3 regions of the Peribacillus phoenicis genome follow, and region 1 is predicted to be linked to each of the others. Evidence: riboswitches for the same ligand, from Rfam matches in the RefSeq annotation. Region 1 holds a riboswitch; each other region holds the start of a gene.
What was found. Region 1 has a riboswitch for preQ1 ahead of ABC374_RS18650 (VUT family protein). Riboswitches for the same ligand answer to the same signal wherever they lie in the genome.
Positions count from the first base shown of each region.

Region 2: it holds a riboswitch for preQ1, as region 1 does, so the genes downstream of both, queF (preQ(1) synthase) here and ABC374_RS18650 (VUT family protein) in region 1, are expected to answer to the same signal.
Region 3: it holds a riboswitch for preQ1, as region 1 does, so the genes downstream of both, ABC374_RS00300 (QueT transporter family protein) here and ABC374_RS18650 (VUT family protein) in region 1, are expected to answer to the same signal.

Region 1 is NZ_JBDFMF010000001.1:3,802,046-3,810,423, forward strand. Features, by position in the region: gene ABC374_RS18630 (DUF421 domain-containing protein) at 1-256, shown strand, start outside; gene ABC374_RS18635 (alpha/beta hydrolase) at 360-1,106, opposite strand; gene ABC374_RS18640 (PadR family transcriptional regulator) at 1,417-1,737, shown strand; gene ABC374_RS18645 (hypothetical protein) at 2,099-2,248, opposite strand; gene ABC374_RS18650 (VUT family protein) at 2,270-2,812, opposite strand; PreQ1 riboswitch class I at 2,863-2,905, opposite strand; gene ABC374_RS18655 (SRPBCC domain-containing protein) at 3,190-3,639, shown strand; gene ABC374_RS18660 (SRPBCC family protein) at 3,668-4,108, shown strand; gene ABC374_RS18665 (HD domain-containing protein) at 4,288-5,259, opposite strand; gene ABC374_RS18670 (hypothetical protein) at 5,305-5,589, opposite strand; gene ABC374_RS18675 (TetR/AcrR family transcriptional regulator) at 5,827-6,396, shown strand; gene ABC374_RS18680 (DUF4260 domain-containing protein) at 6,447-6,794, shown strand; gene queE (7-carboxy-7-deazaguanine synthase QueE) at 6,839-7,567, opposite strand; gene queD (6-carboxytetrahydropterin synthase QueD) at 7,560-8,030, opposite strand; gene queC (7-cyano-7-deazaguanine synthase QueC) at 8,030-8,378, opposite strand, start outside.
Region 2 is NZ_JBDFMF010000001.1:142,575-154,277, forward strand. Features, by position in the region: gene qoxA (cytochrome aa3 quinol oxidase subunit II) at 893-1,822, shown strand; gene qoxB (cytochrome aa3 quinol oxidase subunit I) at 1,896-3,842, shown strand; gene qoxC (cytochrome aa3 quinol oxidase subunit III) at 3,842-4,438, shown strand; gene qoxD (cytochrome aa3 quinol oxidase subunit IV) at 4,440-4,724, shown strand; gene ABC374_RS00755 (YfmQ family protein) at 4,963-5,451, shown strand; gene ABC374_RS00760 (BA3454 family stress response protein) at 5,930-6,187, opposite strand; gene ABC374_RS00765 (EamA family transporter) at 6,313-7,149, opposite strand; PreQ1 riboswitch class I at 7,303-7,348, shown strand; gene queF (preQ(1) synthase) at 7,453-7,953, shown strand; gene ABC374_RS00775 (aspartate kinase) at 8,158-9,504, shown strand; gene ABC374_RS00780 (nitroreductase family protein) at 10,123-10,683, opposite strand; gene ABC374_RS00785 (ABC transporter ATP-binding protein) at 11,131-11,703, shown strand, end outside.
Region 3 is NZ_JBDFMF010000001.1:58,254-69,956, reverse strand. Features, by position in the region: gene ABC374_RS00325 (sigma-54-dependent transcriptional regulator) at 1-890, shown strand, start outside; gene adhP (alcohol dehydrogenase AdhP) at 933-1,946, opposite strand; gene ABC374_RS00315 (DUF3892 domain-containing protein) at 2,222-2,518, shown strand; gene ABC374_RS00310 (hypothetical protein) at 2,600-3,412, opposite strand; gene ABC374_RS00305 (YbaK/EbsC family protein) at 3,550-4,071, opposite strand; PreQ1 riboswitch class I at 4,242-4,286, shown strand; gene ABC374_RS00300 (QueT transporter family protein) at 4,293-4,778, shown strand; gene ABC374_RS00295 (TVP38/TMEM64 family protein) at 4,902-5,558, shown strand; gene ABC374_RS00290 (PAS domain S-box protein) at 5,673-7,304, shown strand; gene ABC374_RS00285 (cadherin-like beta sandwich domain-containing protein) at 7,356-8,846, opposite strand; gene ABC374_RS00280 (copper resistance CopC/CopD family protein) at 9,148-10,782, shown strand; gene ABC374_RS00275 (YcnI family copper-binding membrane protein) at 10,801-11,463, shown strand; gene ABC374_RS00270 (S8 family peptidase) at 11,510-11,703, opposite strand, start outside.

The DNA of each region.
Region 1 (8,378 bases):
TACCATTTCATTGTTTTTATACGCTCAATATGAAGCAGTAACCCCAGCAGATATGCACCTAGAAACAAATGCCTTCGCTTTTCCTAAAACGATTATTAAAGAAGGGAAGATCGATTCTAAAGAATTGAAGCGGGGCGGCAAAGACGAAGCATGGCTTAAAAACAGAATCAAGATAAAATATAATGCCGATGTGAACGATATTTTATTGGCAACTCTTGATAATAACGATAACTTAAAGGTCTTTTTCTACAAATAGATTTTCAGCCAAAATAAAATCCCCTCAAGCATTGTGTTAAAGCCTACATATGAATGCAGGCTTTACACAGGTTCAACTTAAAGGGGATTTATAAACTCGCTTATTACTCCGACCAATTCAGTGTATTCAAGAACTTATACACATCTTCATACACCTGTTCACGTTCTTTGCCCAATGTGATAATATGACCTGATTTTTCATACCATATCAAGTGTTTATGCTGCGTATCGACTTCATTGAAAATCGCTGTTGCACTCTCCGTATAGTCGGGATCATCCAAGCGCCCTTGTAAAACAAGAGTTGGTGATGTGATTAAATCTAAATTTTCACCTGTCTCATTAATAATATTCAGCACATCTTTTAGTTGAGGCATAGGCTCTTCTTCCAGCAGCTTCACTTCTGCAGCAATTTGGTCTGCATCTTTGCCCTCAAATTTCTTATAAGCCTGTGCATAATTGAGCAAGCGGTTCTTTTGTCGATCGATACTTTTCCCTTGCGTCGGAGCGCACATTGAAACTACGCCTTTTACAGGCAATTCAATTCCCACTTTTAATGAGAACACTCCTCCTAAAGAAATTCCTACAACAGCAATTTCTTCATATCCTTCTTCTTTAAGGAATTTATAGCCATTAACTACATCTTCCCACCATTCCTTTGGACCAGTCTTAACGAGTTCCTCACCAGACACTCCATGCCCTCTATAAAGAGGTCCGTGGCAAGTATAGTCGAGATCATTCAAGTATTTCCCTAATTTCTTCATATCTCCTGTACTTCCGGTAAACCCGTGAAGTAAAAGAACAGCTCTCTTTCCACCAATATATGTGAATGGCTCTGGTGCTTTCACTTTCATCTATCTAGGACCTTCTTTCTTTGCTCTTGTTGATAAATAGAATCTAAATGATTTTCGAAAAAAAATCAATTAATACCCCTTGAGTAGGGATTCTTCTATCCTATTCCGTATTTTCATTAAAACAATTAAATCATGTATATAGTATCCTTACCACACTCTTCACAACTCATCCGTTCCGAAGCACATTTTACTATGATTAAATTTATTTAGCAATCGTCATTTAACCATTTTTTTTAAGAAAAGTAAAATGCACCTTGTGATACGATGTACAACGTATTACACTTTAAAAATGAAAAGGAGGAGAATTTATTTGGATAAAGAATTAATGAAGGGAAGCATTGACCTCCTTTTGCTTTCACTTCTTTCACAAAAAAAGCTATACGGCTATGAAATCACGAAGATCTTGAAGGAAATGAGCATGGGCAAATATCAAATAAGTGAAGGCACCCTCTACCCCGCCCTTAAACGGTTAGAAAAAAAAGAATTCATAAAAGGCCATTGGCAAGAGTCCGAGTCAGGCCGCAGGAAATATTATCATGTCACCGAAAATGGACAAACCGAACTTGAGCGGAAACGAGAATGCTTTTACTTCCTCGAAAAATTAGTTCGGAAAAGCACAGAGCAATTTTAAACAAAATACAAAGCTTCCTAGCCCCATTAATGGAATGGTGCAGGAAGCTTTTTTGATGTTTACTCGGGAATTCGGCCTGCACTCATAATTTCGCACTGTTTATTGGTGAAATTCGTGTTGCTCTCTTGATTTTGCACATTTACTCGTGAATTTCGCACTTTTACTCGTGAATTCGTTCTGCATTCTTAATTTCGTGTCGTTTACTTGTGAATTCCGCACTTTTACTCGTGAATTTCGCACTTTTACTCGTGAATTCGTTCTGCATTCTTAATTTCGTGTCGTTTACTTGTGAATTCCGCACTTTTACTCGTGAATTTCGCACTTTTACTCGTGAGTTACTCCGTTCACGCAAAAAAAGGACCTAATTTGGTCCTTTTTTGTCAATTCCTTTATGCTTGCGATAATTGGCGCAGGAGAGCTTCATACATTCCCCTTGAACATGCGCCCCATATTTTTCACGAAAGGTCTCGAGACAATAGCATTTATCTTTTTCTTTTTTGGTTCCATCCATGTAGTGCATCCCTCCTGGCATTTAACTGGAGACTACACGTTTCTCCAGTTCTACGTTGATTCGTCCCAAAAGTACGGCACCTATTGACTGAATGACGGTTTTCACGATGATTTGGCCGGTAATCGCAGCGGGTACTGCTTCCCATGGCAATATATTGGCACCCAATGGACTTAGACCAATCACGACAAATATCACCGAATCGAAAAACCCTCCAACGATTCCGCTGTAAAACACCCTCCAACTCATCGGGAGCTTTAAACGGGTATAAATTTCCGTGTCCGTCGTTTCTGCGACCATGAACGATAAGGCAGAAGCAAATACAATCAATAACGTATCCCCTAATAAAAATGATACACACGCAGATAAAATAAGTGCAGTGACGATACATATATAGGTCTTTGCGCGGCCGAATTTATTCTGGACCAGATCTCGGAAGATGAAGGTTCCCCCGATGAGCAATGTCCCCATCGGAATGATGAACATGCCAAAATGTAATGGCGCAAAAGCTGCTGTAACCACATTCGCCGTGATGATGGATACTAAATACAATAAAATTCTTAACATTTCTTAATTCTCCTTATACAGAAAAAACAGCACCCTAAGAAAGAGCACTGTTCTCCTTAGTTTTTTTGAGAGGGTAGCTAGAACCTCTTCCGCCCGAGCGGATTATCATTTTTCCTTATTTATCGTAGCTTGAAAGCGATTGGAAATCAAGAAGTTTCCATACGGCCCTTTTATGTCACGGAGAATCCGGTTTTAGCAATGCACTTCAACTCTTCTTCAATGCAATGACTTTGCCGATTTCTGTCGCAAAAAACTGCTTGACCGGCTGTATATGAAAGCCGACAATCAATGATAGAGTTAGGTTACGATCTTGATATCTTATTTGGCGAGGAGGAAAAAGAATTATAAAAAAAACTACGTTTGTCTATCCTATTTATATCGCAACCACACCAGAGAAGCTTTGGGAAGCCCTGACGAGTGGTGAAGTCACGAAGAAATACCACTTTGGATTGCAAGTACAGTCTGACTGGCAAAAAGGTTCAAGCGTCAAATATATGCTGGAAGATGGGCGGATTACTGATCATGGGAATGTACTTAAGTGTGAGCCGTTGCACCTGCTCTCGTATACATGGAACATGGCAGGAGACGAAACACCTCGCGAGCAGCCTACACGGGTCACTTTTGAATTACAGAAAATGGATGATTCGACTTTAAAGTTAACGCTTAGGCATGAGGAGCTTTTGGAGACAGATTTCGTATATGATGACAATACCTTTGAAGGCTTGAATAATGGTTGGCCAGCCATTCTGAGTAACCTGAAGAGCTTGCTTGAAACTGGAAGGACCCTGCCGCCAATATCAGTAGATTGGGATAGTGGAATACAATAAAAACAAATCGAAAGAGAGTTGATTTAGTATGGATACCCAAATAATTACGAAATTTAAGATAATCAAGCCAGCTAATGAAGTGTTTGAAGCCATAGTGAATCCTGAAAAAATCGGGAATTTCTGGTTCTCATCGAGTTCGGAAAGATGGGAACAAGGCCGGACGCCTACATTGAGATACAACGAATACGATGCTGAAGTGGTTATTAATGTAATGGAAGTCGAGGAAAATAGGAAAATCGTGTTTGCGTGGGGCGGAAATGATCAAGAAACGGTTGTTACCATTACACTAAAAGAGTTGGATAATACGAGTACAATTATTGAAGTAAACGAATCAGGTTTGAGTGAAGACGACCCTGAAATAATAAACAAAATGATCGGACAAAAGGAAGGTTGGGTTTATACATTAACCTGTTTAAAGGGTTATTTGGAAAATGGCGTTAATACTTTGAGAGCATCATTAGTTTTTTAATTATTAAAGGATGCTGGTTCAGATATATAAGGCATCCGTTAATCAAGCTCCTTCCTGGATGTCGATTGTCTAAATCAACTAATTTTTAAACGGGAGGAGACTTAGATGTTTCCGGAAAAAAACTCAAGGATGAATAACACCCTTGAGTTTTTGACTTTCCGTATGGTTTGACACGAAATTCAATCGGAAATCACTTTTAGATACATGCCCTTTGAAGCTTTTTTGTAGGCTTCAATTCCCATTTTCTTGACTTTGTCTGATAAACTGGATGCTCTTATTAATTGGGTTCCTTGAATAACGGAAGGATCAATGAGCCGCACTTTATTTTTCAGATAAAAATCGTAGTCCACTTGATTTTTTTTCACCTTTACGTTACCATGGATCCGTTTTAACAGATTTTGCACTTCATGGTCTTCAGTCAAGCTTAACAAGGACATGACTTCCTCATCTGTACCAAGTAAGTCATCAAGGCTGATCAGTTTTTTAGCCAAAGCCAATTTTAAGGTCTTTGCCAAAATTCCATAGCCATATATATTAAGCGGTTCCATGAAAAAATCAATAACTTCGCTATAATACGTTTTCACAAACCATTCAGCCGATTCAATATTATCCAGATACATCCTTCCATTTATTATGATTACATGGTTTAGAAAGTCATGAACGGATTCCAGTGTGATATGTCCATATTGATACATATCCCGGAGAGTATAATCTACCCGATCGGCACATAACTCAGGTGCTGGCTGTTCAAGCAATTCCCATTTTGATTGAAAAACATCTTCACATTCATATCCATACCTCTTCAGTATTAAGGGGATTTCGGATTCCATAATGACTTGTTCATATATTTTTTCATGATAATCTTCATCCTTACAATCCAGAACGAAATCAATTACATGTGAGAATGCAGTGTGGGATACGTCATGCAGCAAGCCCGCGATTTGTTCCTCCAATGACCCACCAAGCTCTTTTATTAAAAGCATCACACCAATTGAATGGTCAAATCGTGTGACATCCCACTTCTCATTAACTAAATAACTTGCCCCGCCTTGATGTATCCCCTTCAATCTTTGGACCGGTTTGCTTACTATCAGCTCTTCCAGAACTCCCTCTACAATGTGTTCCCCATAGATACTATCCAAAACTATCAATAACTGCCGCCTCCCCCATTAGTTACTCATTACAGGTAGGTGATTTCACTGATTTTTTTCTGTAAAAATTATTTCCCCCTTTTGATTTTGCTCATATTGCTTTTTTACCAATTTTTCCAATTCCTCTTCATCATTCAAATCGATATCACCCGGATTGTCCTCATCAACTCCCTCTATGATCATCATTTCATTTATTATTACCTGATCTCGTGGATACACTTTAAAAAAGTCTTCTACAGGTTTCTTTTTATCTTTATACGGTTTAGTGAATAAAAAATAGCCGGTCAGGACTATGGTAATTGAAGCAAAAATACCGAATTTCTTTTTCATTTATTCATCCCCTCAACGCTCTAATAATACCCTTATAATACCATATAAGGGTATTAAAGGTACAAAATAAGTCAAACACTGCAATGTCCTCAATCCTCCCCTTTGCAACACTGGTGGAATTCCGCTTCACCGAATGGTAAAGTTTAGGGATTTATCATTCGATCTAATATTTGACATTTGGAAATCAGTGAGCTATCATCCTAATTAACCAGTGGTCAATAAATAGGAGGTGTCAAGATGTCGCCAAGGAAATCGGCAGGTAAAGAATTATCCAGGGAAATGGTGTTGAATGAAGCTAGAAACCTTTTCGCAACGTTAGGGTATTCGAATGTCTCAATGAGGCAATTGGCTAAATCATTGGATTGCAGCCATGGAGCCATTTATTATCATTTTAAAAATAAGGCGGAAATATTTTACAGTTTGGTAAAAACGGATTTTTCCGTTTTAAATAATTTAATCGATGATATCATCATGTCGGAAAATGACCCTTCTATAAAAATGGAAAAGATTTTATTATGCTTCTTGGAGTTCGGTTTAACCCAACAGAATCATTATTCCATCATGTTTTTATCGAAGGAAAAAGAAATTCAGCAGTTACTTCAATTTGATTCTAATAAAACATATGAAAAGCTAATCCAGTCCCTGACGGACCTAACGGACAACAAATTGAATCCTGCATCCATATGGTCGATTTTTCTTTCTCTTCACGGATTCATAACTTTTTATATTAATTCTGAGCTAACTTATCAAGATGTAAAAGGCTTAGCTTATTTTCATGTAAAAAATATCATCAGGAACATCATATAATTTTTTGAATATTATTGACCATTGGTCAAATAAACTTTGGAGGTTTTAATATGGTAAAGAAATACCTTCATATTGAAGGGCTCATGGTCTTTTTAGCGGTGATTTACATCTATTCGTTATATGAATTCAGCTGGTGGATTTTCCTTCTATTGATTTTATCGCCTGATGTTTCCATGCTGGCCTATCTGATCAATGATCGGATTGGAGCAAGGGTTTATAACTTATTTCATACTTATATCCTGTCCATCTTCACGATTTTGCTATCCATTTTCCTAAAGTCGGATGCATTGATGCTGATTGGTTTAATTTGGACAGCGCATATAGGAATGGATCGCTTATTTGGATATGGCCTTAAATACACATCATCCTTCAAAGCTACACATATACAAAGGTTGTAATATGCTTAAAAGGCAGTGTGATTAAACATCACACTGCCTTTACTTTACACGCCCCGCTTGTTTCCCCATATATAGGTATGCAGCTGGGGCAGGACTTTCACATCATTCAATTCATCATCTACTATCACTTTATCAATTAACTCTTCGTACTTCTTCAATAGGCCGCTGATCAATTGACGATCATCCGCCGTCCGGCTGTCGTCATTGCCGACCTGCAGATAAAAAGGAATATCCGGGTAACGCCCATGTACATGTTTGGCATATTGATAATCTTCCTCGTTAAAGACGACGATCTTCAATGAGACATGGTTTTCAGGATTTCGATTGGCAAGGTTCGAGATGATTTGGTCGAGCACCGTAAAGTCCGTGTTCATTCCAGAGCTCGGCGGCTTAGGTGAAATAGTCAGTTCATCAATATCGAGAAACCAATCCTGCCATCTGCTCCCTTGGGTTTCGACACCTATTTTCATTTTATTTTCATGTAAGATCGCTATCAAGCCGTTTAGGTTTTTCAGCAGAGCCGGGTTTCCTCCTGATATCGTCACGAAGGAAAAACCAGAACCCCCAATACGCTTCAGCTCATCCCATATTTCTCTAGCAGTCATCTGGACGGTATCTTCCTTACCGGTGCCATCCCAAGTAAATGCGGAATCACACCAGGCACACGAATAATCGCAGCCGGCCGTCCGAACGAACATGGTTTTTTGGCCAATGACCATTCCCTCTCCTTGGATGGTCGGCCCGAAGATTTCCATAACAGGGAGTTTACTCACTTTCCATCCACTCCCTTCTGGCTTCGGCATAGCTTGTCGGCGTTTCGTACAGTCGAACAAATTCGACTCTAGCACCCTCATATTCTTTTAATGAAAGGGATTCGGCCATTTTTTCATAAATCCAGACAACCATATTTTCAGCTGTTGTATTCATGAGCGGCAGGGTTTCATTCAAATAACGGTGATCCAGGTGGATTTCAATTTCATTTTTCCATATATCCTTGATGTCCCCAAAATCTATCATCAACCCTCGTGAATCTGTATACCCGCTTAATCCGAAAATGACCTTATACGTGTGGCCATGCAGGTTCTTGCATTTCCCTTCATAATCATGCAGATGGTGTGCCGCATCAAAGGTGAATTCCTTACTCACGAGAACCCTCTTGTTTGTATACTTCAATTGGCTGCGCTGAATATCTTCATCTATTTTTTGGAGTTTATCCACTATCGTAAAACCGTACATCATGAAAGCACCTTCCGTCTGCTTACATAGTCATCCAGTCCTTTTTTCCGCAGATTACATGCCGGACAATCTCCACAGCCGTCGGAGATGATTCCGTTATAGCAAGTCAGGGTCTTTTCGCGGACAAAGTCGAACGCGCCTAGCTGATCCGCTAGCTCCCATGTTTCCTCTTTATTAAGCCACATTAGCGGCGTATCAATCACGAATGACTGGTCCATCGACAAGTTCAAGGTCACATTCAATGATTTAATGAATACATCGCGGCAGTCCGGATATCCGCTGAAATCCGTTTCACAGACACCGGTGACAATATGTTTAGCGCCAATCTGACTCGCCAGCACTCCGGCA
Region 2 (11,703 bases), 3.7 Mb from region 1:
CTTTTGCCTAACTTGCTGAATTTGAGTCATCTTGATCTCAATCAATGAATACGCTTTCATTTTATGTATATCAGAATCGAATTACCGATTTGTTACATTTTAAACTATATCCACGAGAAAAGGACACTTTAAGAAGTCCTTTTTTCGTGGATTTTTTTCTATGTACTTTTAACTAAAAATTCAAAAGGGATACAGGTATCAATATGGGGTTATAGGACAGTGGGTTTTGCTAAAGGGGATTTGATAGAACCACTTCTACCAAGCCTATTGCTAAACGGCTGTTTTAAAAATACTGACAGGCCATAAGGATTGCGAAAGAACCCAATTTCATTTCAAACTCGTCGTTTCCTTATATATATATAATATTGACCTGTGTTGGATCATAAGGATATTGAAGCATGGAGACAATATCGTGTCCAATGTGTCTACCATTTACCAACCTCCATGGCCGAGTGAAAAAAATCCGTTTTAAATCATGTTTTCTAACGATAAATACCTAATTGACAGGATAGGTAATATAATTCATAATCTTTAAGAGTTTTGAGGCAATATACACAGTGAATATAATGTGAAATTTTTATTTCATTATATTAGAGTAATATTAAATGGAAAGAGGATCGGTACTATCTGCAATCCTGTACTGATAAGTGAATTTTCAAAGGCAAGATATGAAACATTTATTATATTTCATTTGCTGAAGATTTTCGAACATTTCAGTTCATTTACCATCTTCTTACTGCTCTTTAATGAACTTTATGTGACAGATGTCACTTTGTATTGTCTTTTTTTAGACTTGGGATTAATATTGGTATGTCGGGGTTTGTGAACATGGTAACACTTTGTCCGAATAATTACCAATTGGAATTTTATTATGTAAGAAAGGGGTAGTACTATGAAAATAAAATGGGCTCTATTAACTATACTTTTTACTATTGCCACTGTGCTAACCGGTTGCGATAACCCATTAATGGTCTTGGACCCTAAAGGGCCGGTAGCTGCAACACAAGCAGATGTTATTATGATTTCGATATGGACAATGGCCTTTGTCGTCCTTGTCGTTATGGTACTGTATATCTTCATGATAATGAAATATCGTGCTTCCAAACAACGTGATGATTATGAACCGCCTCATATTGAAGGAAGTAAGGTTCTTGAAATAATTTGGGTTGCGATCCCAATTCTAATCGTCGCTTTCCTATCCGTTGTTACTGTTAAAACAACAAATGAAGTTGAGGCAACACCTAAAGGATACGGTGATCAGGAACCTTTAATTATTTATGCTTCATCTTCCAACTGGAAGTGGCATTTTAGTTATCCGGAAGAAGATATCGAAACAGTCAACTATCTGTTTTTACCTACTAACCGACCAATTGAATTTAAACTTTACTCATTCGGTCCAATCTCAAGTTTCTGGATTCCGCAACTTGGAGGACAAAAATACGCGATGTCGGACATGGTTAATACGTTGCACTTAGCAGCTGATGTACCAGGAGAGTATATGGGTCGAAATTCAAACTTCAGTGGTTCAGGTTTTGCTCAGCAAACGTTCAACGTTAATGTACTGTCTGCAGAAGAATACGATAAGTGGGTAGATGAAATTAAAGCTACTGCTAAACCGATTACTGAGGAAAAATTCAATGAATTATTAAAACCTGGTCATGTGGGACAATCCACTTACACTGGAACTCACTTAGAGTTTTCTCCAGCTCCTGAAGGGGAAAATGCTGGTCATGACCACGGATCTTCTGATAAGGAAGAAAATGCTTCCAAGGATTCACACGAGGAACATTCAGAACACAGCAACATGAATCATGATCACTAAGAATTAATTTCGTTCGATAAAACAACTAGGTTTACAAGATAAGGAATATTTTCCTGAAAGGAGTCACAAAAGTATGGATTACTTTGATCGATTTGCCGTACCTCATCCAAGTCCTGCGATTTATGCATCCATGGTTGCCATTGGTTTAACCATGATTGCGGTTGTTGCCGGAATTACCTATTTTAAAAAATGGGGTTACTTATGGCGTGAGTGGTTAACAACGGTTGACCATAAACGTATTGGTATCATGTACATCTTGGCAGCACTGCTTATGCTTTTCCGTGGTGGCGTCGATGCTCTTATGATGCGTGCTCAAACGGCTATTCCAGATAACGGTCTTTTGGATGGACAGCATTATAATGAGGTATTTACAACACACGGGGTCGTCATGATCCTGTTCATGGCTATGCCATTTATCATTGGGTTAATGAACATTGTCACACCATTGCAAATTGGAGCGCGTGACGTAGCATTCCCACGTCTGAACGCAGTAAGCTTCTGGTTATTCTTCATGGGGGCAATGCTATTTAACATCTCTTTCGTAGTCGGTGGTTCTCCTGATGCAGGTTGGACATCTTACTTCCCGCTGGCAAGTAACGATTTCAGTGAATCAGTAGGTTCGAACTATTACGCGATTGCAATTCAAATAGCTGGTATCGGTACATTACTGACTGGTATCAACTTTATCGTAACAATCTTGAAAATGAGAGCACCTGGCATGAACTTAATGAAAATGCCAATGTTCACATGGTCTATCTTGATCACAAACTTCATTATCGTTTTTGCTTTCCCTGTATTGACAGTGGCACTTGCGTTGATGACAATGGATCGTCTATTCGGAACTCAATTCTTTACGATGGCCAATGGCGGTAGCGATATGCTTTGGGCGAACTTGTTCTGGGTTTGGGGACATCCTGAAGTTTATATAGTAATTCTTCCGGCTTTCGGTATTTACAGTGAAATCATTTCGACATTTGCACGTCGTAACCTGTACGGGTATAATTCGATGGTTATCTCCATGGTAGCTATTTCTACTCTATCTTTCATTGTATGGGCTCACCATTTCTATACAATGGGTCACGGTGCAATGGTTAATGGTATCTTCTCGATTACCACGATGGCAATTGCCGTCCCGACTGGTGTTAAGATTTTCAACTGGTTGTTCACACTTTGGAAAGGTAAAATCGTGTTTACCGTTCCAATGCTATACTCTTTAGCTTTCATTCCGATTTTCACGCTCGGTGGGGTAACAGGGGTTATGCTTGCAATGGCAAGTGCTGACTACCAATACCATAATACAATGTTCTTAGTAGCTCACTTCCACTACGTTTTAATCCCTGGTACTGTATTTGCCGTACTTGCTGGTTTCACGTACTGGTGGCCAAAAATGTTCGGTTTCATGTTGAGCGAAAAGATTGGGAAATGGTCGTTCTGGTTCATTACAATCGGCTTTAATGTAACATTCTTCCCGATGTTCATCACTGGTTTAGATGGGCAGGCACGTCGTATGTATACGTACTCTGAATCAACAGGGTATGGTCCATTGAATATGCTCTCGTTCGTTGGAGCGATTGGCTTGGCAATAGGTTTTGCACTTATTGTGTACAATATCTATTGGAGCACTCGTTATGCGTCAAGAAATATTTCAAACGATCCATGGGATGCACGTTCACTAGAGTGGGCTACACATACACCAATCCCTGAATATAACTTTGCAATTGTGCCAACAGTTGATTCTACAGAAGCATTCTGGGATTCAAAGAAAAAAGGCTTTAAGTTATTTGGCGGTAAAGTAGAAAAGATCCATATGCCAAATAACAGTGGTGTGCCGTTTATCATGAGCTGTATCTTCTTCGTTTGGGGCTTTGCGATGGTATTCAGCATGTGGATCATTGCAATCATTGCAACGATCGGTATCTTTGCTTGTATGATTCACCGTTCATTCGAAAAAGATCACGGACGTTATATCTCTGTTGAAGAGATCGAAGAAACTGAAAATAAATTGCGAGGTGCTAAGTAATGAAAATAGATAACTCGCTGCCACTAGAATATAGCACGGAAGAAAATCGCTTAAAGATTTTTGGATTCTGGATTTTCCTAGGAGCAGAAATAGCTCTTTTCGCTACACTATTCGCCACTTATTTTGTATTGGTTAATGGAACTGGAAATGGTCCAACAGGGGAACATCTTTTTAAACTCCCAACCTTAATGTTCCAAACAATCTTTCTTTTAACAAGTAGTTTTACCATAGGTCTTGGAATCAATGCAATGAGACTTGGCAGACAGAAAGCAACGATTGGTTTCTTCATTATCACCCTTATTCTTGGTTTAGGCTTCTTGGGAGTCGAAATTTATGAATTCGTGGAGTATGTACATGAAGGAGCAACCATTCAAACAAGTGCTTTCTTATCTAGTTTGTTTACATTACTAGGTACGCATGGAGCTCACGTTACACTTGGTTTATTCTGGGGAACCTTCATCGTCATGCAGATCAAAAAGCGCGGTATGACTCCAGAAACAACAAACAAGGCTTTCATCTTTTCACTTTACTGGCATTTCTTGGACGTTGTCTGGATTTTCATCTTCAGTTTCGTCTATCTGAAAGGAATGATGTAATATGAAAGAATTATTCCCACGGGGCCAAGTTATGGGATTTGCGTTTTCTCTAGTCCTGACTTTGGTCGCACTATCAGTTATTATGTTTGATCTCTCACTAAAAATGGCCATGATCATCCTGCTTGTTACAGCTTTCATGCAAGCTGCACTGCAATTAGTTATGTTCATGCACGCAGGTGAGTCTGAAGATAAAGCATCGATTTACACAAACGTTTATTACGGATTGTTCGTTGCATTGGTTACAATTTTCGGTACAATGCTAACAATGATTTGGGGATATCAATAATCGATTCCGGAAAAGCTGGGCGTCTTGATGACGCCCAGTTTTTTTGTATTTTAATAAGTATAAATTTGTTAAGAAGGATTTGGATGAAATCATTTTGTTTAGTATAACCATTTCGGAACATTATATTTATTAAGGGGAAATTGTGTTTAAGTACAATGTTTTACCAAAGTAAAACGTTAATAGAACGGACACATCTTCTAAGAAAAACTGCCAGCCCTATTGATATAATAAGTTATATATGAAAGAAATAATTTATAAATGTAGCGGAGATGATGAATTGACATTGCCGGTTTTGATTTTGACAATTATCTTAAGTTTGTTAAAAATATTGGTTTCCTGTCTTCCAACCGATGCTGTTAATTGGATTATCAGCAAATTTAAAATACACTCAGAAATTAGTGGCGGGAATGCGATCGTATCCTTTGACGGAAAACGTTTGGAAGGTGAAGAAAAAATTCAAGTTATTAATCATTTTAATAACGCCAGATTTTTGAAGAAAAATCATATATTCCCGGGTAACGAGCAATTGTTTTTACATCCAGAGGACAGTGGGACTCCATTGGTCATTGATACTAAAAAAGGCAAAATTGATGTTAAGTTATTTGTGTACATTTACAATGACCGCGTGGATGTAGTTAAACAGTACAAGAAGAAACTCATTTCTTATAGTTTGTTTTCCGATAGCCTCCAAGAACGTTCCGTGCCATTAATAAGTAACTTAGCTTAAAAGAACCAAAAATCAATTATTATCAAGTTTGTAGACATAAGGGGTTCTATCTAAATTTTAAAACAAAGTTGATTGGAACGGAGGGTACGAGACTCCTGCGGGAAATGCGAGTCCAAGGGAGACCCCGCAGGCGCAAAGGCGCCGAGGAGGCTCCCGGACCGCCCGCGGAAAGCGAGTGCCTGGAGTGGAAATTAACGTTTAAATTGTCTAAAGTCTGAGACGGTCCTTTAAAAGATCGTCATTTTTTATAAGTCTTTTATTCATTTAGGTACTTTTTTCATTAAAGAAAATTCTTAATTACTTGTTATTCAGATTGAGAGGTTTACTTACACAAACTGACGACTGAATTTTAGTGTCTTTGTGTTTTTAAATAGGAGGGAATTGCTGCAAGAGGGTCTTTAATCGTGCATATGAAAAATATTTTGGATATTATTTAATGGTAATAAAAAAGCAGGTATCTATTACGATGCCTGCTTTTTTATGCTTTCCATTGCTTTTCAACTTGATGAAGGGCTTGTTGTAAAATTACTTCATGATCTGTACCCGGTTTAGTAAGGACGTTAGTTTGATAAGATTTTCCTTGGAAATCAACTGTTACTGTAACTTTTACCATTATGCATCTTTCCTTTCTTGATTCAGAATTAAATGAGGTGGTTGTACCTATTTCTTTAATACCCGTGGCAGAGGATTTTTCAAACATTTCAAAAGCTGTAAAATCGAAAGAATTAATATTCAAAATTATCTGATATTTTTAAGCATGTGTCAACATTTTTTTTTGACCTGCCACATTTCCCGGTTAAATAAAAAACGACCTGGCTTGAAACACATGACAGCCAGGTTGTTTTTGTAAACGAACTATATTCATATTTTAGTTAAAATAATACCGATTAATGCTGCAAGAACACCAGCAATTTGATAGATTTTTAGTTTTTCCTTGAATAAATAACATCCAGCGAATACGACAACTAAACAGTTCAGGCTGACGACAGGGAAAATGATGCTTGCAATCCCGGTGTTCAATGCAAAGAAATAACATCCATAGCCTATCATACTTAAAAAACCTACTAAGGAACCGATTTTGACTTCCTTTAGCTTGATTTTTTCTTTTTTAAAGGCCAGAGCCGAAAGAAGATAAAGCATTCCGCCTCCATACATTGATACTAAGATATCAAGGGAGTTTAAATGAAGACGTGTTGATGTCGTCATTAGAATTCCGAGCACACCAAATGATAAGATGGAGAATAATGTGTGCATGATCCAAGGGACATATTGATGGTTACCTTTGGCGTTAGGTGTATACTGGATAACTAATGTAGCGAGAAACATGCAGACGATTCCACTCCACTGCAAGGAAGAAATATGTTCGTGAAAAATTAAAGCTGCACAGAGTATGGGGAATATTGCATTCGCTGCGATTAATGGTGATGTCAAGCTTGCCGGCCCTTTTTCAAAGGCGCTTGCCATCTGGATGTTACCATTAGCGTTCAGTACACCAATTGCTGCACCAAGCATGATGGACAGCCAGTTCAGCTGTAAACCATCCATAAATACTCCATAAATAATGGACAAAATAAAAGCTGAAAAATAAAAGAAAAATTGGATATGTATCTTGGAATATCCTTTTCCGCTGCTCCATTTGAAAATGCTGTTATTGATTCCGAAACATAAGCTTGTGATGAGTGCTGCAAAAATCCACATGTGTATATTCTCTTCTTTCTTATAGGTTGAACTGCTTTTTCCATTTTAAACTGAATATATAAAGGAATCAAACCCAATTTAAGAGAGTTGCATTGACAGATTGACTATTTTTTTTTATATTTACTAAGACAATTTTAAAATATTTCCCGATAAACGGGAGAGGTTCATAGCATCACCCTCTTAAAAAAACTATGGCTTTGATATTTTTCGCGAATCAACCATATCTTTGAGGAGATATGGTTTTTGTTATATAGAGGCCCATTTTATGAATCTCCCTGAAACGTGGGATTAGGAGGACTTTTCATGTCTGGAAGAAAAGAAGAAGAATTAAAAAAAGAGATCACACTGCTTGGGAATCAAGGAACAAAATATACATTTGACTATGCGCCTGAAATCCTTGAGTCATTCGATAACAAGCATCCGAACCGGGATTATTTCGTCAAATTCAATTGCCCGGAATTCACTAGCTTATGTCCGATAACGGGCCAGCCGGACTTTGCTACCATTTACATCAGCTATATTCCCAGTGTGAAAATGGTGGAAAGCAAGTCTTTGAAACTTTATTTATTCAGCTTCCGCAATCACGGTGATTTCCATGAAGACTGCATGAATATCATAATGAATGATTTAATCGAATTGATGGATCCTAAATATATTGAAGTCTGGGGCAAGTTTACACCTAGGGGCGGAATTTCCATCGACCCTTACACAAATTATGGGAAACCAGGTACGAAGTATGAGGAAATGGCGAATTACCGCTTGATGAACCATGACTTATACCCGGAAACCGTGGATAATCGCTAAAGAATAGGAGAGACAATGGGCATATGCCCGTTGTCTTTTTCCTTGTTTTTAGCCATTCTTTATCAGTCGTCCTGATGATTTGTCCTTTTTAAAAATACAAATGTCCTCCTATAATGGAATTTCCACTTGATTGTTTCGAGAAAAAGCGTAATAATAGGGAGAGTTGATTTTGACAGAATATTTACGAAAATAGGGGATGTCGAGATGAAAGTTGCAAAGTTTGGTGGAAGTTCACTTGCGTCAGGTGAACAGTTGAGGAAGGTATTCGAAATTGTTGTTTCTGATCCAGAGAGGAAGATTGTGGTCGTTTCGGCTCCAGGAAAACGCAATTCCGATGATATAAAGGTGACGGATTTATTGATTGAAGCTGCGGAACAGCAGTTGCGCGGGGATAACGGAGAGCATTTGATAGAAGATGTTGTATTCCGCTATGCGAGCATTGCTGAAGAGCTGGATATATCTGAGAGTGTCATCACTGGGATTCATGAGAATTTAATGGCACTGCTGCATGCAGACCAAACTAACCCGAAGCGCTATCTGGATGCCTTGAAGGCCAGCGGCGAGGATAATAATGCGAAGCTGGTCGCAGGTTATTTTCAAAGCCGTGGTGTAGAGGCACAGTATATCAATCCAAAGAAGGCGGGCTTGATCGTAACGGATGAAGGTGGATTCACCAAGGTGCTGCCAGAGTCTTATGATCGGTTATATGCTCTGCGTGATGAACCAGGAATCGTTGTATTCCCAGGGTTCTTTGGATATACGTTAGATGGTGATGTGTTAACCTTCTCAAGAAGCGGTTCAGATATTACTGGTTCGATTCTTGCGAATGGGGTCAAAGCTGATTTGTATGAGAACTTTACGGACGTGGATGCCGTTTATGCGGTGAATCCAAATGTGGTTTCCAATCCGAAGGGAATCCGGGAACTAACCTATCGTGAGATGCGTGAGCTTTCTTATGCAGGTTTCTCGGTATTTCATGATGAGGCGCTGATTCCTGCATTCCGTGCGGGAATACCTGTCCATATTCAGAATACGAACAATCCGGCGGCACAAGGGACCCGCATTGTGAATACACGGGATAATACGAACGGGCCCGTTATTGGGATTGCAAGTGATAAAGGATTTTGCAGTATTTACATTAGCAAATATTTGATGAACCGGGAAGTTGGTTTTGGCCGGAAACTGCTGCACATCCTCGAAGATTATGGAGTTTCATATGAGCATATTCCATCAGGCATTGATGATGTGACGCTTATTCTAAGGCAGGATCAGATGAAAGGTGAAGCCGAGAATAAAATCATTTCCCGAATCAAGAAAGAGCTGCATGCCGATGAAGTGAATGTGGAGCATGATCTGGCCTTGATCATGGTTGTAGGGGAAGGGATGCGTCATAATGTCGGTACAACGGCAAGAGCGTCAAAAGCCTTGGCCGAAGCAAAGGTGAATATTGAGATGATCAACCAGGGCTCTTCTGAGGTAAGCATGATGTTCGGTGTGAAAGGGCACAACGAAGAGACGGCGATTCAGGCATTATATCACGAGTTCTTTTGAGAATAATAGATCAGTGACCTCCTTTTAGAAGGGGGTTTTTTTGTGATCAATCTTTTAGTCACTATACATACGGCTGGACTTTTCATCTGGTACTTTATGATAGTGGCAATGACCGTATGGGGATATTGAATCTGAGCTAAAAGACGCGGATACTTATTGCAGTGAATTGGTATGGTATATTCGTATTATAAAGCTGGGAAAGACTATAAAGTTAAGACAAATGCTGCTTCTGGATGTTATCCCCAATTGGTTTAAAATATTCACTTTGAGTTGATCTCGCTGAATAGAATCATGTTTAGAAAGCCATCCTTATCACCTCAAGTTTAATACTTCTATATTTAATACAAAAAAGACTGTAGGAATAAGTTCTATCTGTATATTAAAACAAAGTTGATTGGAGCGTAAGGTGCGAGACTCCTGCGGGGAAAGCGCGTCAAGGGGAGACACCGCAGGCGTAAGCCGAGGAAGCCCGGACCGCCCACGGAAAGCGAGTGCCTGGAGAGGAGATCAACGTTCAAATTGTAAAAGTCATAAAAAAACTGTAGGCAAACTCGATTTTCATCGAGTTTGCCTACAGTCTGAGCCTCCTAATGGAAGATTGGAGGCTTTCCTTTTATGTTAGTCCATAATGGTCAGGAGTTGATCGATCGCGTTCCTTGGACGCGGGGCAGGGATCATATCGGGATAGCCAACGTGAAGGCTGGCCACGATCTTCTCGCCAGGTTTCACGCCTAAAGCTTCACGAAACTCCATGCTATGTATCATGCCGTATGTTTCCCATATCATCCCGATTCCCTGTTCCCAGGCAAGCAGGCTGAAATTCTGAATCAAGGCACTTGTAGCCGCATAATCTTCTTCACGTGTCATGGGATTCGGATTCTCTTCCATGATCACTGCGACAAACATCGGTACACCTATAAGTTTATTATATCCTCGCTGTCCGGCTGCTTTTTTCTTTTCAGGGTCCTTCTCTTTGCCTTCCATGAATGCACGGGTTGCTTCTGCGAGTTTTAAGCGGCTATCACCCAGAACCACGACGAAGCGCCACGGTTGGGTCAATTTATGGTTCGGTGCCCATGTTGAAGTTTCCAATAATGATTGGATGGTATCAATAGGAACAGGAATGTCTTTAAATCGTTTGATGCTGCGCCGTTCTTTAATGATATCTTCTAGTTTCATGATCATCCTGCTCCTTTAATCATATATGTAAATTTAATAGTTGAAAAAAAATAATCCCCGGCTGCCTAATATGCTTCCAACGTGAATAAATTACTTGAATAAAGAGGGGGCAATATTCTAGTGACTTGCATTCGCTAATGAGCATATAATTTTACTAGGCACAGAGAAGCCGGGGCGACATTGTATCTATGTACAATATCAAAAGGGTACGATAAGAGAATATCGTAATTGCTTATCAAATTTCAGAGATCAATAATGAAATTGAAAATCATTATCAATTAGAATTTTCGCTTATTTCCTGTTATTTGTCAAGGGTATTTATAAAAAAAATCAAGATTTTTACCAATGCTTTAAAACAGTTAAAATCTTTTAAAAAATCTGTATAAAAATGTATAATGAGAGGATGAAAAGATGCTATTTACATACGGAGAATCGAAGGTGTCATAGATGAAAAAATTGTCCTCATTTCTTAAGCCGTACTGGCTTTTGATCATTCTTGCTTTATCCTTAATGATTGTCGAGCTCGGGGTAGAGCTGTTACAACCTTTATTTATAGCAAAAATAATTGATGATGGCATTTTGCAGAAAGATTTATCGGTGGTGATTAAATGGGGAAGTGTCATGGTTGGGCTTTCTGTTTTTTCATTTCTTGGCGGGATTGTTAATTCCTTTACGGCATCACATGTAAGTCAAAGCTTTGGACATGATATCAGGAAAAGCCTTTTTGGTAAAATACAGGCGTTTTCTTTTGCGAATTTGAATAATATCCCGACTTCCTCGTTGATAACAAGGATGACAAATGATGTGACCCAACTTCAAAATACGGTTTTTATGGGCTTGCGTATCATGGCGAGGGCGCCATTGATCGTAATCGGCGGAGCGATAATGGCTATTGCGGTCGATTTGAAATTATCCCTTGTTTTGGTCATTTCAATTCCGGTTCTTGTTTTCTTCTTGCGATGGGTTATGAAACGGGCGGCTAAGCTGTTTAAGCTCGTCCAGAAAAAACTCGATAATGTC
Region 3 (11,703 bases), 3.7 Mb from region 1:
TCCACATTGCCAGTCCCCGGAACCATGAACCTTTTATCGGCATCAATTGTGGAGCGATCTCTGAATCCCTGCTGGAAAGCGAATTATTCGGTCATGAAAAGGGAGCTTTCACAGGAGCGACCCAGCTGCGAAAGGGTTTTTTCGAAATTGCAGGGAACGGGACGCTTTTCCTTGATGAAATTGCGGATGCGAGTCCCGCCATTCAAGTCAAATTGCTTAGGGTTTTGGAAACACGGGAATTCATGCGGGTTGGCAGCAGCGGGACATTACGGACGAACGCCCGGTTAGTGGCGGCCTCCAATGAAAATCTGCAGCAGGCAGTGGACAAGAATAAATTTCGGGAAGACCTATTTTACCGACTGAACGTCGTGACTCTGGATATCCCGCCATTAAGGAGCCGAAAAGAGGATATTCCGTTGCTTGTCGGTCACTTGGTTGAGAGAAATGGTCATGGGGATATTTCTTTTTCCAATGAAGCCATTGAAAAATTACAGCAATACAACTGGCCAGGCAACATACGCGAACTTTCTAATGTGGTCATGCGCACGCTAACTCTTGCAGACAATAAGGCGGTAATAACCGCCAATGATATCTCACTATCCAACAGCCAGATCACTCCTGACAAAATTGTGTCACCTAATGAGATTCAGTCAACTGAAAACCTTCTTGAAGAGTGGCGAAAAAGGCTGGTGGCTGACTTTAATGAGAAGGATGAACTGATGCTTGAAGAAATCCTTACGGAAATCAAACAGCTTCAATCAACAATTGGAAAGGAGCTCGTCATGCAGGCACTGCAAAAAACCTACGGCAACCGGAATGAAGCTGCCAAACGCTTGCAGATATCCATAAGGAAATTGCGCTATATATTAAATGAGAAGAGCCAGACATAATAAAAAGGAGGATGCCCCGTTCCAGGGCTTCCTCCTCTGTTCCTATTCTAGCGTCAATACGATACGTCCGTTGATTTCTCCCTTTTCCATCATGGAAAACACGTCATTGATTTCATCAAGCCTTCTTGTTTCAATATTCGTTCTGACTTTTCCATCAGCGGCAAATTGAACAGCTTCCTGTAGATCTTTTCTCGTCCCAACGATGGACCCTTTTACAGTTACCCCATTTAACACTGTATCAAAAATCGGGATTGGAAGTTCATCATTCGGCAATCCGACTACGACAAGTGTACCGCCCCTCTTGACTGAACTGTAAGCCTGTTCGAATGCTTTTTTCGTAACCGCCACAGAAATGGATGCCTGCACACCGCCAACCTTATCCTTTATGGCCTGTACAGGATCGGTCTTAAGCCCATTAACCGTGTAATCCGCCCCCAGTTCCGTTGCCAGATCAAGCTTATCATCTTGAATATCGACAGCAATAACATTAAAGCCCATCGCTTTTGCGTATTGCAGGGCAACATGTCCCAATCCGCCAATTCCATAAATCGCTACCCAATCACCAGGTTTTGCTTCTGATACCTTAAGCGCCTTATAAGTCGTTACACCTGCACAGAAAATCGGTGATACCTCCGCAAAGTCAAGCCCTTCAGGAACCTTCACCACATATTTGGCAGGTGCTTTACAATATTCCGCATACCCGCCGTCCACGGAATAACCTGCATTCAATTGATCCAAGCAAAGCGTTTCCCTTCCAGTCAGACAATATTCACAATCGCCACATGCCGAATAAAGCCATGGGATCCCAACACGGTCACCCACTTTCAAGGAAGTTACGCCTTCTGCCACCTTTTCTATAATACCCACACCCTCATGTCCGGGGATTAGCGGAAGCTTGGGTTTTACCGGCCAATCACCATGGACCGCATGTAGATCGGTATGACACACGCCACAGGCTTTAATTTTCACTAATATCTCACCATATTCCAATTCCGGGATGGGTACTTCTTTAATCTCAAGTTTTTGGTTAAATTCATTGACGACCGCCGCTTTCATTGTCTTGACCTGTTGTTTTGCATTTACAGTGCTTGCCCCTTGTTTTACATTCATGATTCATTTTCCTCCCTTAATGCAGTGGATATTATTTCTTGCTACTACTTACAAGATGCAAGTGCCATGCCACTGCAAACAGGCCAAGAAGACAGCATTCACTTAAAAAAAGTGCCGAAAAATCGGCCCATTTGGACGAAATAACGGCTCAAGTTGGACGAAATCCGGTTTGTATATTGCAGAAAAAATGGCTCACCCTATAAATAGGAGGTGTCCAAAACATGGACCAATTTGAAAAAGCCTATGAATCATATAAACAGCAGGGAACACCGCAAGCAAACCAACCTGATTCAGCAGGAAAAGAAGAAATCATCGCCGTAAGGAAAAATGAAGAGGACAATATTATCGCCATCAAGACGAACTCCGGCCGCGAACTCGACTACCCCACAGCCCTTGCGGAAGCAAAGGCGGGCAACCTGGCCAATGTTGACGTCTTTCATAAATATGGACGTGACATATTGCGGAGTGAGCCCGATGGGATAAAGGAAAATAACCTGGATCAACTGCCGGAGTTTTGAATTTTCGGGGAGACTGCCTGATATGGGCAGTTTTTTTCTGTCTGGATGAGCTAAAAAAGAACCAGCATGATTAGCCGGATCTTATTTTTCGTAAGGATAGGATTCAGAGATTTCGAGCAGTCGGCCGCAGGACTCGACAACCTCGATGATTTCCATCCATGACATGTCCAGACCCAGTTCATTAGCATGGGAAATCTTATCCCGTAATTTCCGGATGGCGTTCGCATCCTTCTTCCCTTTACTTTTCGAAGGGATTTGGAAGAAGCACCTCAATTCTTTATCTTTATGTATAATATCGAATTTATCACTGATTTGCAGGCACTCTATTATATTGATATCCTCATTTTTATCGATTCTCCTTCTATATAATTCGGTTGCCTTTTCTAAACGGTCTTCGCTGATCATTGGATACCAGCTGCCATCGCCGAATCTATCCAGGATGATATCACTCATCCTCATTTCCAATAAGGTAATATATCCGAATATCAGCATCCTGATCGGAGGCTTTTGAAGGTCGGCATGGGTAATCAACATTTTAATTGAATTATTCTCTAATACGAACACCCTTGTTTTATTCTTGAAAATATGGAGAAGCTGGATCAAAGGGGTTGAATCCGAAACCATTTCCCTTGGTGAAAAGCTTTTTAAATATTCAGAAATACTTCCTTCACCTAGTTCTTCCCTTTCGATATACCCGATGATTTCCCCTTGATCTTTGACTGCCAATATATCAAAATTCTTTTTTTCCAATGCTTTCTGAATATCCAGAGCCAGATCATTTTTATGGCAAAACTCAAGCTCCTGGGCAATGCTCTTAACCGTTATATTTTCTTCATAAAGAGTTTTAAGACTAAGATAGCTGCTATTGCTTTTTCTTTCGCTTCCATTTAACATCTTTCAACCTCCGCTCAGGAACACTTTCTGCCCGTTTTCCGCTTTAATCATAGAAATGCATGCGGCCCCCACAAATAAAGTCCACTGCAGTGGACTCAATCCCAATCATGTTAATCTAATTTTTTGGCACCCATTGATCAAATGCCATCAACTGCATTGCCTACCGCCGTTTCCTCATTCTCCTTTTCTTCCCAACCCTTACAAACATCCACCCAATCCTTTGCACCTGAATATTCAAACAATTCAGCGAGTGTAAGTTCTATTGCAGAGTTCGCACTGCCGCAAGCCGGGAACAATGACTCGAAGCGCTTCATCGATACATCAAGAAAAACAGCTAAATCGTTTGCCAGACCAAACGGGCAAACGCCTCCGATTGCATGACCGGTCTGTGCAAGGACTTCTTCAGGCGAAAGCATTCGTGCCTTGAAACCGAATGTCTGACGAAATTTCTTATTATCCACTTTGGCGTCCCCTGCGGCAACTACCAAAATTGCGGGTTCACCTTCCCCTTTAAAGGAAAGAGTCTTAGCAATCCGCGCTGGGATAACACCGATGGTTTCCGCTGCCTCAATCACCGTAGCACTCGATGTTTCGAACTCCTTTACGTCGCCTTCCCGATTCCATTGTTTAAAATGGCTTTTGACACTCTCGATCGACATTTTATATTCACTCCTTTGACGTACATATTAAAATAATATCATCCTTCATTGCAATAAATCAAAATCCTATTGTGCTACTTCTCCTGCTTGGAAACTAATAAATTAAAACCATTCTTTACAAATTGACGAAACAAGCTTACATGAGATACTATTAAACATCGGGTAAACGCCTACACGTGGTTCGTAACCATCCCACGATAAAAAACTAGGGAGAGAGTAAAATGAATGTTCGTACACTCGTGATAAACGGGTTATTGGCTGCCTTGTATGTGGCGGTCTCATTGGTGTTTAAACCAATAGCTTTTGAGATGTTCCAATTCCGTGTACCGGAAATGTTGAATCATCTGATTGTATTCAATAAAAAGTATATCTACGGTATCGTTGGCGGAGTCTTCATATCGAATCTGCTCTTTTCACCGATGGTACCATATGATTTGATTTTTGGGGTGGGGCAATCCCTGCTCGCCTTATTGCTTGTCATTTATGTATCTCGTTTCATAAAAGGCATTAAAGGACGGATGATCGCCACGATTATCTTTTTCACGTTCACAATGTTTTTAATTGCAATTGAACTGAACCTTGCCTTTGGCTTGCCATTCTGGCTAAGCTGGATGACTACAGCTGTCGGTGAGTTCGTTGTCCTCCTAATTGGAGCGCCAATCATTTATGGAATGAACAAAAGAATTCAGTTTGAAAAGTGGCTTTAAAAGGAATCTTCGCGCCGTTAAGCCACTATAATGGAAAAGAGCTGTCTGCATGATGCGGCAGCTCTTTTTTTTCACCAATGAACTCGAAAATGATAAACTATTAGTAAGAATGGTGGTGGCCCTTTGAAAAAAGTCCTGACCATAATCGGTCTACTTGTAATTGCAATATTTATATACTCTAATGCAGAGCTGTTCACATTAGTTTGGAAAAGTGACCTAGATTCTGTTATTAGCATATTGAAGGAAAACCTTTTGCTTACATTTATTGTGACATTCGTATTGATGTTTGTACAAAATTCTTTTACAATCATCCCCTTAATTTTGCTCCTGACTATCAATGTCACGATATTCGGATTCATATATGGCTATCTATGGAGTTGGTTTACAAGTGTGGTTGCCTCAGGATTCATTTTTTATGCAGCAAGAAACTGGTTTCAGGAGCTTCTCTTAAAGAAGGTTGGCGAAAAATGGCAAGAAACCGTTGTGGAGCATGGCTTCATGTACGTTTTTACAGGCAGGATTTTCCCGCTTATCCCAACAAGCTTAATTAACTTGGCAGCTGGAGTCAGCACTGTCACGTTCAAGGATTTTTTATTAGCGACGGGGCTTGGCAACCTTATATACTTTTTCTTCCTATCGCTGATTCCCTATGGACTGCTATCTGTTGAAATGAACCAATATACGCTAGCTGCACTCGCACTCCTCTTCTTACTATTTTTCATTATCTATAAGCGTGCAAAAAAGAAAAAGAAACTTACCTTCTTCAGAAAAAACAGGTGACCACATTGGCCCTGTTTTTTTATTTAGGATTCTGCATATATTTTTTTTCGATAGTTTGTTAAAATGTGTATGTAATTTTACCTTTGAAATGTCTTAAAATCAGGGAGAATCTCCATGTCCAAACGCTCCATCTTAGCAATATATATCCTATCCGGGATTCTTACATTAGTCGTGTTCGACTATTTTTTAACTACAAATATCCAAAATAAAGAGGTCTTTATTCAACTTCAAAGAGTGGAAGGCTTTGTTTTCCTTTTATCAATAGGCTTGGTCTTATATCTTTATTTAGCTAAAAGGGAAGAATTCAAACGATTAAAAGAAGCGGAACAACGCCGGCGTACACTCATCAATTCAATGGTGGATTTCGTTAACTTCAAGGATGGTGATGGCCGATGGCTTGAATCCAATACTTTCGGGCTGCAATTATTTCAATTGGAGCATGTAGATTATAAGGGAAAAAGAGACAGTGAGCTCGCAGAATACTCGGAATTTTATAAAGAGTCGTTGATCTACTGTGAAGTTTCCGATGAAGAAACGTGGGTAAAAGGGGAAATCACACGGTGTGAGGAAATCATCCCTCTTCCCGATGGCAATCACAAGACATTTGATACGATCAAAGTTCCCCTGTTCAATGAGGATGGTTCACGAAAAGGCTTAGTCGTCATTGGCAGGGATATTTCTGAAAGGGTTGTCGCGGAGAATCAATTATTCGAAAGTGAACAACGCTATAAATCATTGTTTGAACACAACCCATATCCGATGCTGATGCTTGATTTAAACGGAATGATCACGACCGTGAATCCTAGATTTGAAACGGTAACAGGTTTTCAACAGGAAGAAATACATGGCGCCTCATTCATTAATTTGAACTTCTCAGCAGAAGACGCGGAATTGATCCGTACATCTTGCCAATATGTCATGGAAAACCATAAGGGGATCAAAAAAGGGAAAGATATAGAATTCCTGACGAAGTACGGGAAGTCCATCTTACTTTCTTGTACGTTTGTCCCGATGATGGTTGGCGAGGATTTAGTCGGAATCATTACTTATGCTAAAGAGGTCACTCAAATCCGGGAAACCGAAGCACGCTTAAGAAGAACCGAAAAATTATCGATAGTCGGCGAACTTGCCGCAAGTGTGGCCCACGAGGTACGAAACCCGCTGACTTCTTTAAAAGGTTTCGTCCAGCTGCTTAAAAAGAGCGACCATCCCTATGAACAATACTACACAATCATGTTAAGTGAGTTGGACCGGATCAATCTTATTGTAAGCGAGTTACTCGTTCTGGCAAAACCACAGGAACTTCCATTCAGCAAACATCAAATCATCGACCTGATGAATGATGTCAAAACCTTGTTGAAACCAGAGGCGGACTCGTACCCCACCCAAATATCAATATCTGTTAAAAACGAAATACCGCTTCTATTATGTGAGGGAAACCAATTAAAACAAGTTTTCATAAACATGCTCAAGAATTCAATGGAGGCATCCGCCGATCACATTTGGATTGATTTCGAACGCATGGACAATAACCTTTCCATCACCATCAAAGATAATGGAAGCGGAATTGAAAAAAACCGGATAAAGCATCTTGGAGAACCTTTCTATTCTTCTAAAGAAAAAGGAACCGGATTAGGACTGACAGTCAGTTGCCGAATCATCGAGGCGCATCGGGGAAAGGTCCGCTTTAACAGCGAACTAAACCATGGAACCGAGGTCCAAATCATGTTGCCCATAAAATTATGAATCCGAGGACAAGCCTAAACCTTGTCCTTTTTTGCAGGATTCAGAACGACCCTATTTAAACAGGGAGGTGAAGAAATCCTTTATATTCCCAAAGAATGACACAGTCTCGACAGGCTGTTTCACATTAACCCGGCCTTCTGTATCATTGGATGTATCGCTCACTTTCTTGCCAGCCGTACTCATTTGTGTTGCCTCAACTTCCGCCTCTTTTGTTTTGACATCATCCACGGTTTCTTCCTCATCCATCTCCACCTCCATATCCTTTTCGAAAACAAGGACGTAAGTCCGGCGCTCCCCATCCTTTGATACGGTAACGGAAATGGCCGTCTTCGCTTTATCCTTGATCTTCACTTGTTTACTGCTCTCACCGTCATATTCAATCGTTGCTCCGCTGGCATTTGTCGCTGCATCCATTTCGACTGAAGAAATATCATTATCGACCTCGATATGATAGGTATGCTCATTAGATTCAAAAGATTTGTTCCATACTCCGGTTGATACAGTCAGATTGTTCAACACTGGTGCATTATTGCCTTCCTCGCCTAAAGAATCTGCTGACGCTACCTTCTCTATAGAATCCGTTTTAAGTTTTTGTGTTGAATTACTTTCAATTTGCTGTGCTTTCGGCACTTGGCTGACACCACTGCTTGGTTTTAGATTATTGGAGGATTCCGCTGATGTTAAAGGTGATTTACTCCCCTTATCCGAGGATTCTGCTGATGTTAAAGATGATTTATTCCCCTTATCCGAGGAAGGTTGAGCTTTACTTGTTTCTGTTGATGGCTCCTTTTGCACTTCGCTCTCTTTAGGAGCATCATTCGATTCGGTTTCCTTGGCTGCAGCCCGTGTAATCGTAAGCGTATAGGTTTTTTCATCTCCATTTTCTGCTGTAACGACAATCTTCACCGTTGTCTTACCGACTGGAAGGCTAACCTTTACACCGGCACTGGTAGCATCCTTTCCATTCACCTTTACAATTGCGGTACTGTCACTCAATGTCGGAGTTACCGTAACGGACTGGACTTCATTTTCAACTGAAGCATTATAAGCTGTCACTTTAGAATCGAATGTTAATGAGCCTTTTGATAATCCAATCGATGTTAAAAGGTTATCATCACTTTCAAGTTTTTCGACCTTGAGAGTATAGGCAACCGTTTCATTTTCCCCATCGCTGACGGTGATTTCAAATGTATTCAGACCTGTTTGAAGAGTTAAATCCTTCACTTTACCATCTGTCATTTTTACCCCATTCACGTATATGGCTGCATTCTCGTTAGGGCTTGCTGCAAGCAATGTGATCTTTTCCACATCATTCCCCACTGCCGAACTATAATCGTGTACATCTTCCGAAAATTTTTGATCCAGTTCTATCCCTTCTATTTCTAGCTTTGAAAGACTATTTACCGTTTGTGCCTCTTCCTGAATGACAGACGCGCCTTCCGCCGCCCATGCCTCGGGCATATAAATGGATGTCCCCATCCCCACAAGAGAACCAACCAAGATCACCTTAACGCTTTTTTCTTTTAACCCCTTCTTTAGCAAAGCCTATCCCTCCTATAATTCCTGCAAACATGATAGGGCCAGGTTACCAAAGGAACCTTAATTATTTCTTAATGTATTTTTCGGAGGATACCTATTAATGCTTTGGTGCAAAGCGGAATCCCCAACCAATACTATGGTTATAATGGAGGGAGGGAGGCAGGTCATCTAACCTTATTGTTATCACTTTTCTAGCGAACCTCTTAAACTGCCTTTAGATAACTAATTTATTTTCACTGTTTTTTCACATTTTCCTTTTATAATAAGCATACATAATCTGATGAAAGGATGATGGCACACCAAGATGAAAAAATATTTTTGGCTGATAGTCAGCCTGTTCGTTTTGCTTTTAAACCCGGCAATGGCTTTTGGTCATGCTACAATAATAAGCTCTAATCCTAGCCCGAATGAAGCAATGGATGCTCTTCCTGAAAAAATCAGCATTCAATTCAGTGAGAATATACAACCAGCCTTCCATTCGCTTGAGGTATTCAGCCAAGATGGGGACAAAATTCAAATCCAAGACAGTGCAATCTCGGAACAAAGTGAAAAAGTACTGGAAGCTAAGTGGAAGGACACTATCGATGAAGGGATTTACTACATTAAATGGAGAGTGGTTTCGAGTGATGGCCATCCCATCGAAGGAACAATACCCTTTCAATTCGGAGATTCAGCTGGTCTTTCAGACCAAGAAAATTCCGAAGTGAGTGCAAGTTTTCCGAATTCCATCAATGTAATCCTGCAAAGTCTTCAATACATATGCTTCGCTGCCCTAACCGGAATCCTTTTTTTCAGATTATCGTTAATGAAGGATTCTCGACTTTTTGAAGCTAGCAGAAGAACTCGTCTATACCTTTGGCTTTCATATGCAGGTTTAGCATTTTCCATCTTCTGCAGTCTGCCTTTAAAAGTTACGATTGATGCTGGCGTAGGTTGGAATGATGCATTTAAAGTTAGTTATATTAAAGAAGTATTGAATGCTACAAACTTTGGATCGGTCTGGATCATTGAAATTCTAATATTGCTGCTTCTATTTTTAGTGATTTATTTCATGCTCGAGAACACCCTGAATAAATCACTACCTTACCTTTCTTTCATCATAATTGCCTGCTTGATGATTTGTAAGGCTTTAACTGGACATACAGCAGCCGTTCCTAATCAGGTTCTGGCCGTTTTGATGGATTTCCTTCATTTATTGTCCATGGCTTTATGGCTCGGTGGCCTTATGGCCTTATTGGTGATTTTGCCTGGGCTAGCTAATCGTCAGGCAGTCCAAGAAGATAAGAGAACGTTTTACTGGTCGATCATTTCAAGGTTTTCCAAATGGTCATTTCTGTTTGTAATCATACTGATTGTCAGCGGGATATATAGCAGTTTACAGCATATACCGACTATCCATTCATTGTTTAACACAACATATGGTCAATTGTTACTAGCGAAAATCGGTCTCATGTTAGTCATGATCGTTTTAGGAGGCCTTCATTTTCTCCGAGGGAGAAAGCAAACGAAAAAACTTGGTTATAGTGTGGGAATCGAGTTTGGTTTAGGGATCGTCATACTTGTCGTTGCAGCTCTGCTGACAAATGTCCAAACTGCCATGTCATCTCCCGGGCCCATCGAAAAGACGTTACTGACTGAAGAAAATAATGAGGTTACATTAATGGTGACCCCCAATGAAGTCGGGGATAACCTGATTCAAGTAAACCTTTCCAATGAAGGCAAGCCAATTGCTGATATAGAGCAGCTTACAATCACAATGCAGCCATTGGATACGCAAAATGGTGAAATGAAGCTGCAGATGAAGGAGAAAAACACAGGTACATTTACATCAAAGTCTTTATTAACCATGCCAGGAAAGTGGAGTATCCATGTTCACGGATTAACTGAAAGCCTGGATTCAATCAATGCTGATTTTATAATTTTCATAGGAAATTCATAACAGGAGGGATTAATACCAATGAAAAACATTTCAAAGCTTCTTATTTTTACATTTGCTGCACTATTCATTTTTTCCGGTTCAGCGTATGCTCACGTTACAGTCAAGCCTAGTTCATCAGCACCTGAGGCGTGGGAAACTTATACAATTAAAGTACCCGTCGAAAAAGAAACTGCCACTACAAAGGTGACTTTAAAAGTACCTGAAGGAGTTACTTTTGAAAGCTATCAGCCTGTACCGGGATGGAAAGTAACGACAGAAGGTGACAAAGATGGGCATGTAAAAACGGTAACTTGGGCAGCAACTGACGAAGGAATAGCAGCTGGACAATTCCAGCAATTCTCTTTCGTAGCACAAAATCCTAAAGAAGAAACGAATGTTGCCTGGGATGCATTTCAATATTACGAAGATGGTGAAATTGTTGAATGGAGCGGTGAAGAAGGCTCAGACCTACCGCATTCTGTAACGGAAATTACGGTTGCGCCCAAGGCTGATGCAGAACCTGCGGACCATGGTCACAAAGATGAAGCTGACACTAATGATTCCACGACAACTGACAATTCAAAGGAGTCAGCAACAACAGAAGGTGATAGCAACCAAACGCTGATCATCACCCTGGCTGTCATATCACTAATTCTTTCCATTGTAGCGCTTTTAGCAGCTCTAAGGAAAACTAAAAAATAATCATTATGGAAGGGTGCCCCAATTTATTGAGGCACCTTTTTCTTTTCTAATATTCCATGACAACCGATTTACTCGGTAACTTAAGGTTTTCTGATTCTATCGTAATCTTAATTGATTTTTCAGCTCTTTGTTCCGTTATCGTTAAATTAAGCAATCCATTTCCCTGTGCTTTTTTGCTTATTCCCAGATCTTCCGTACTTTTCACCAGCTGTGCATATAATTCCGCTTCAGTTAAATTGC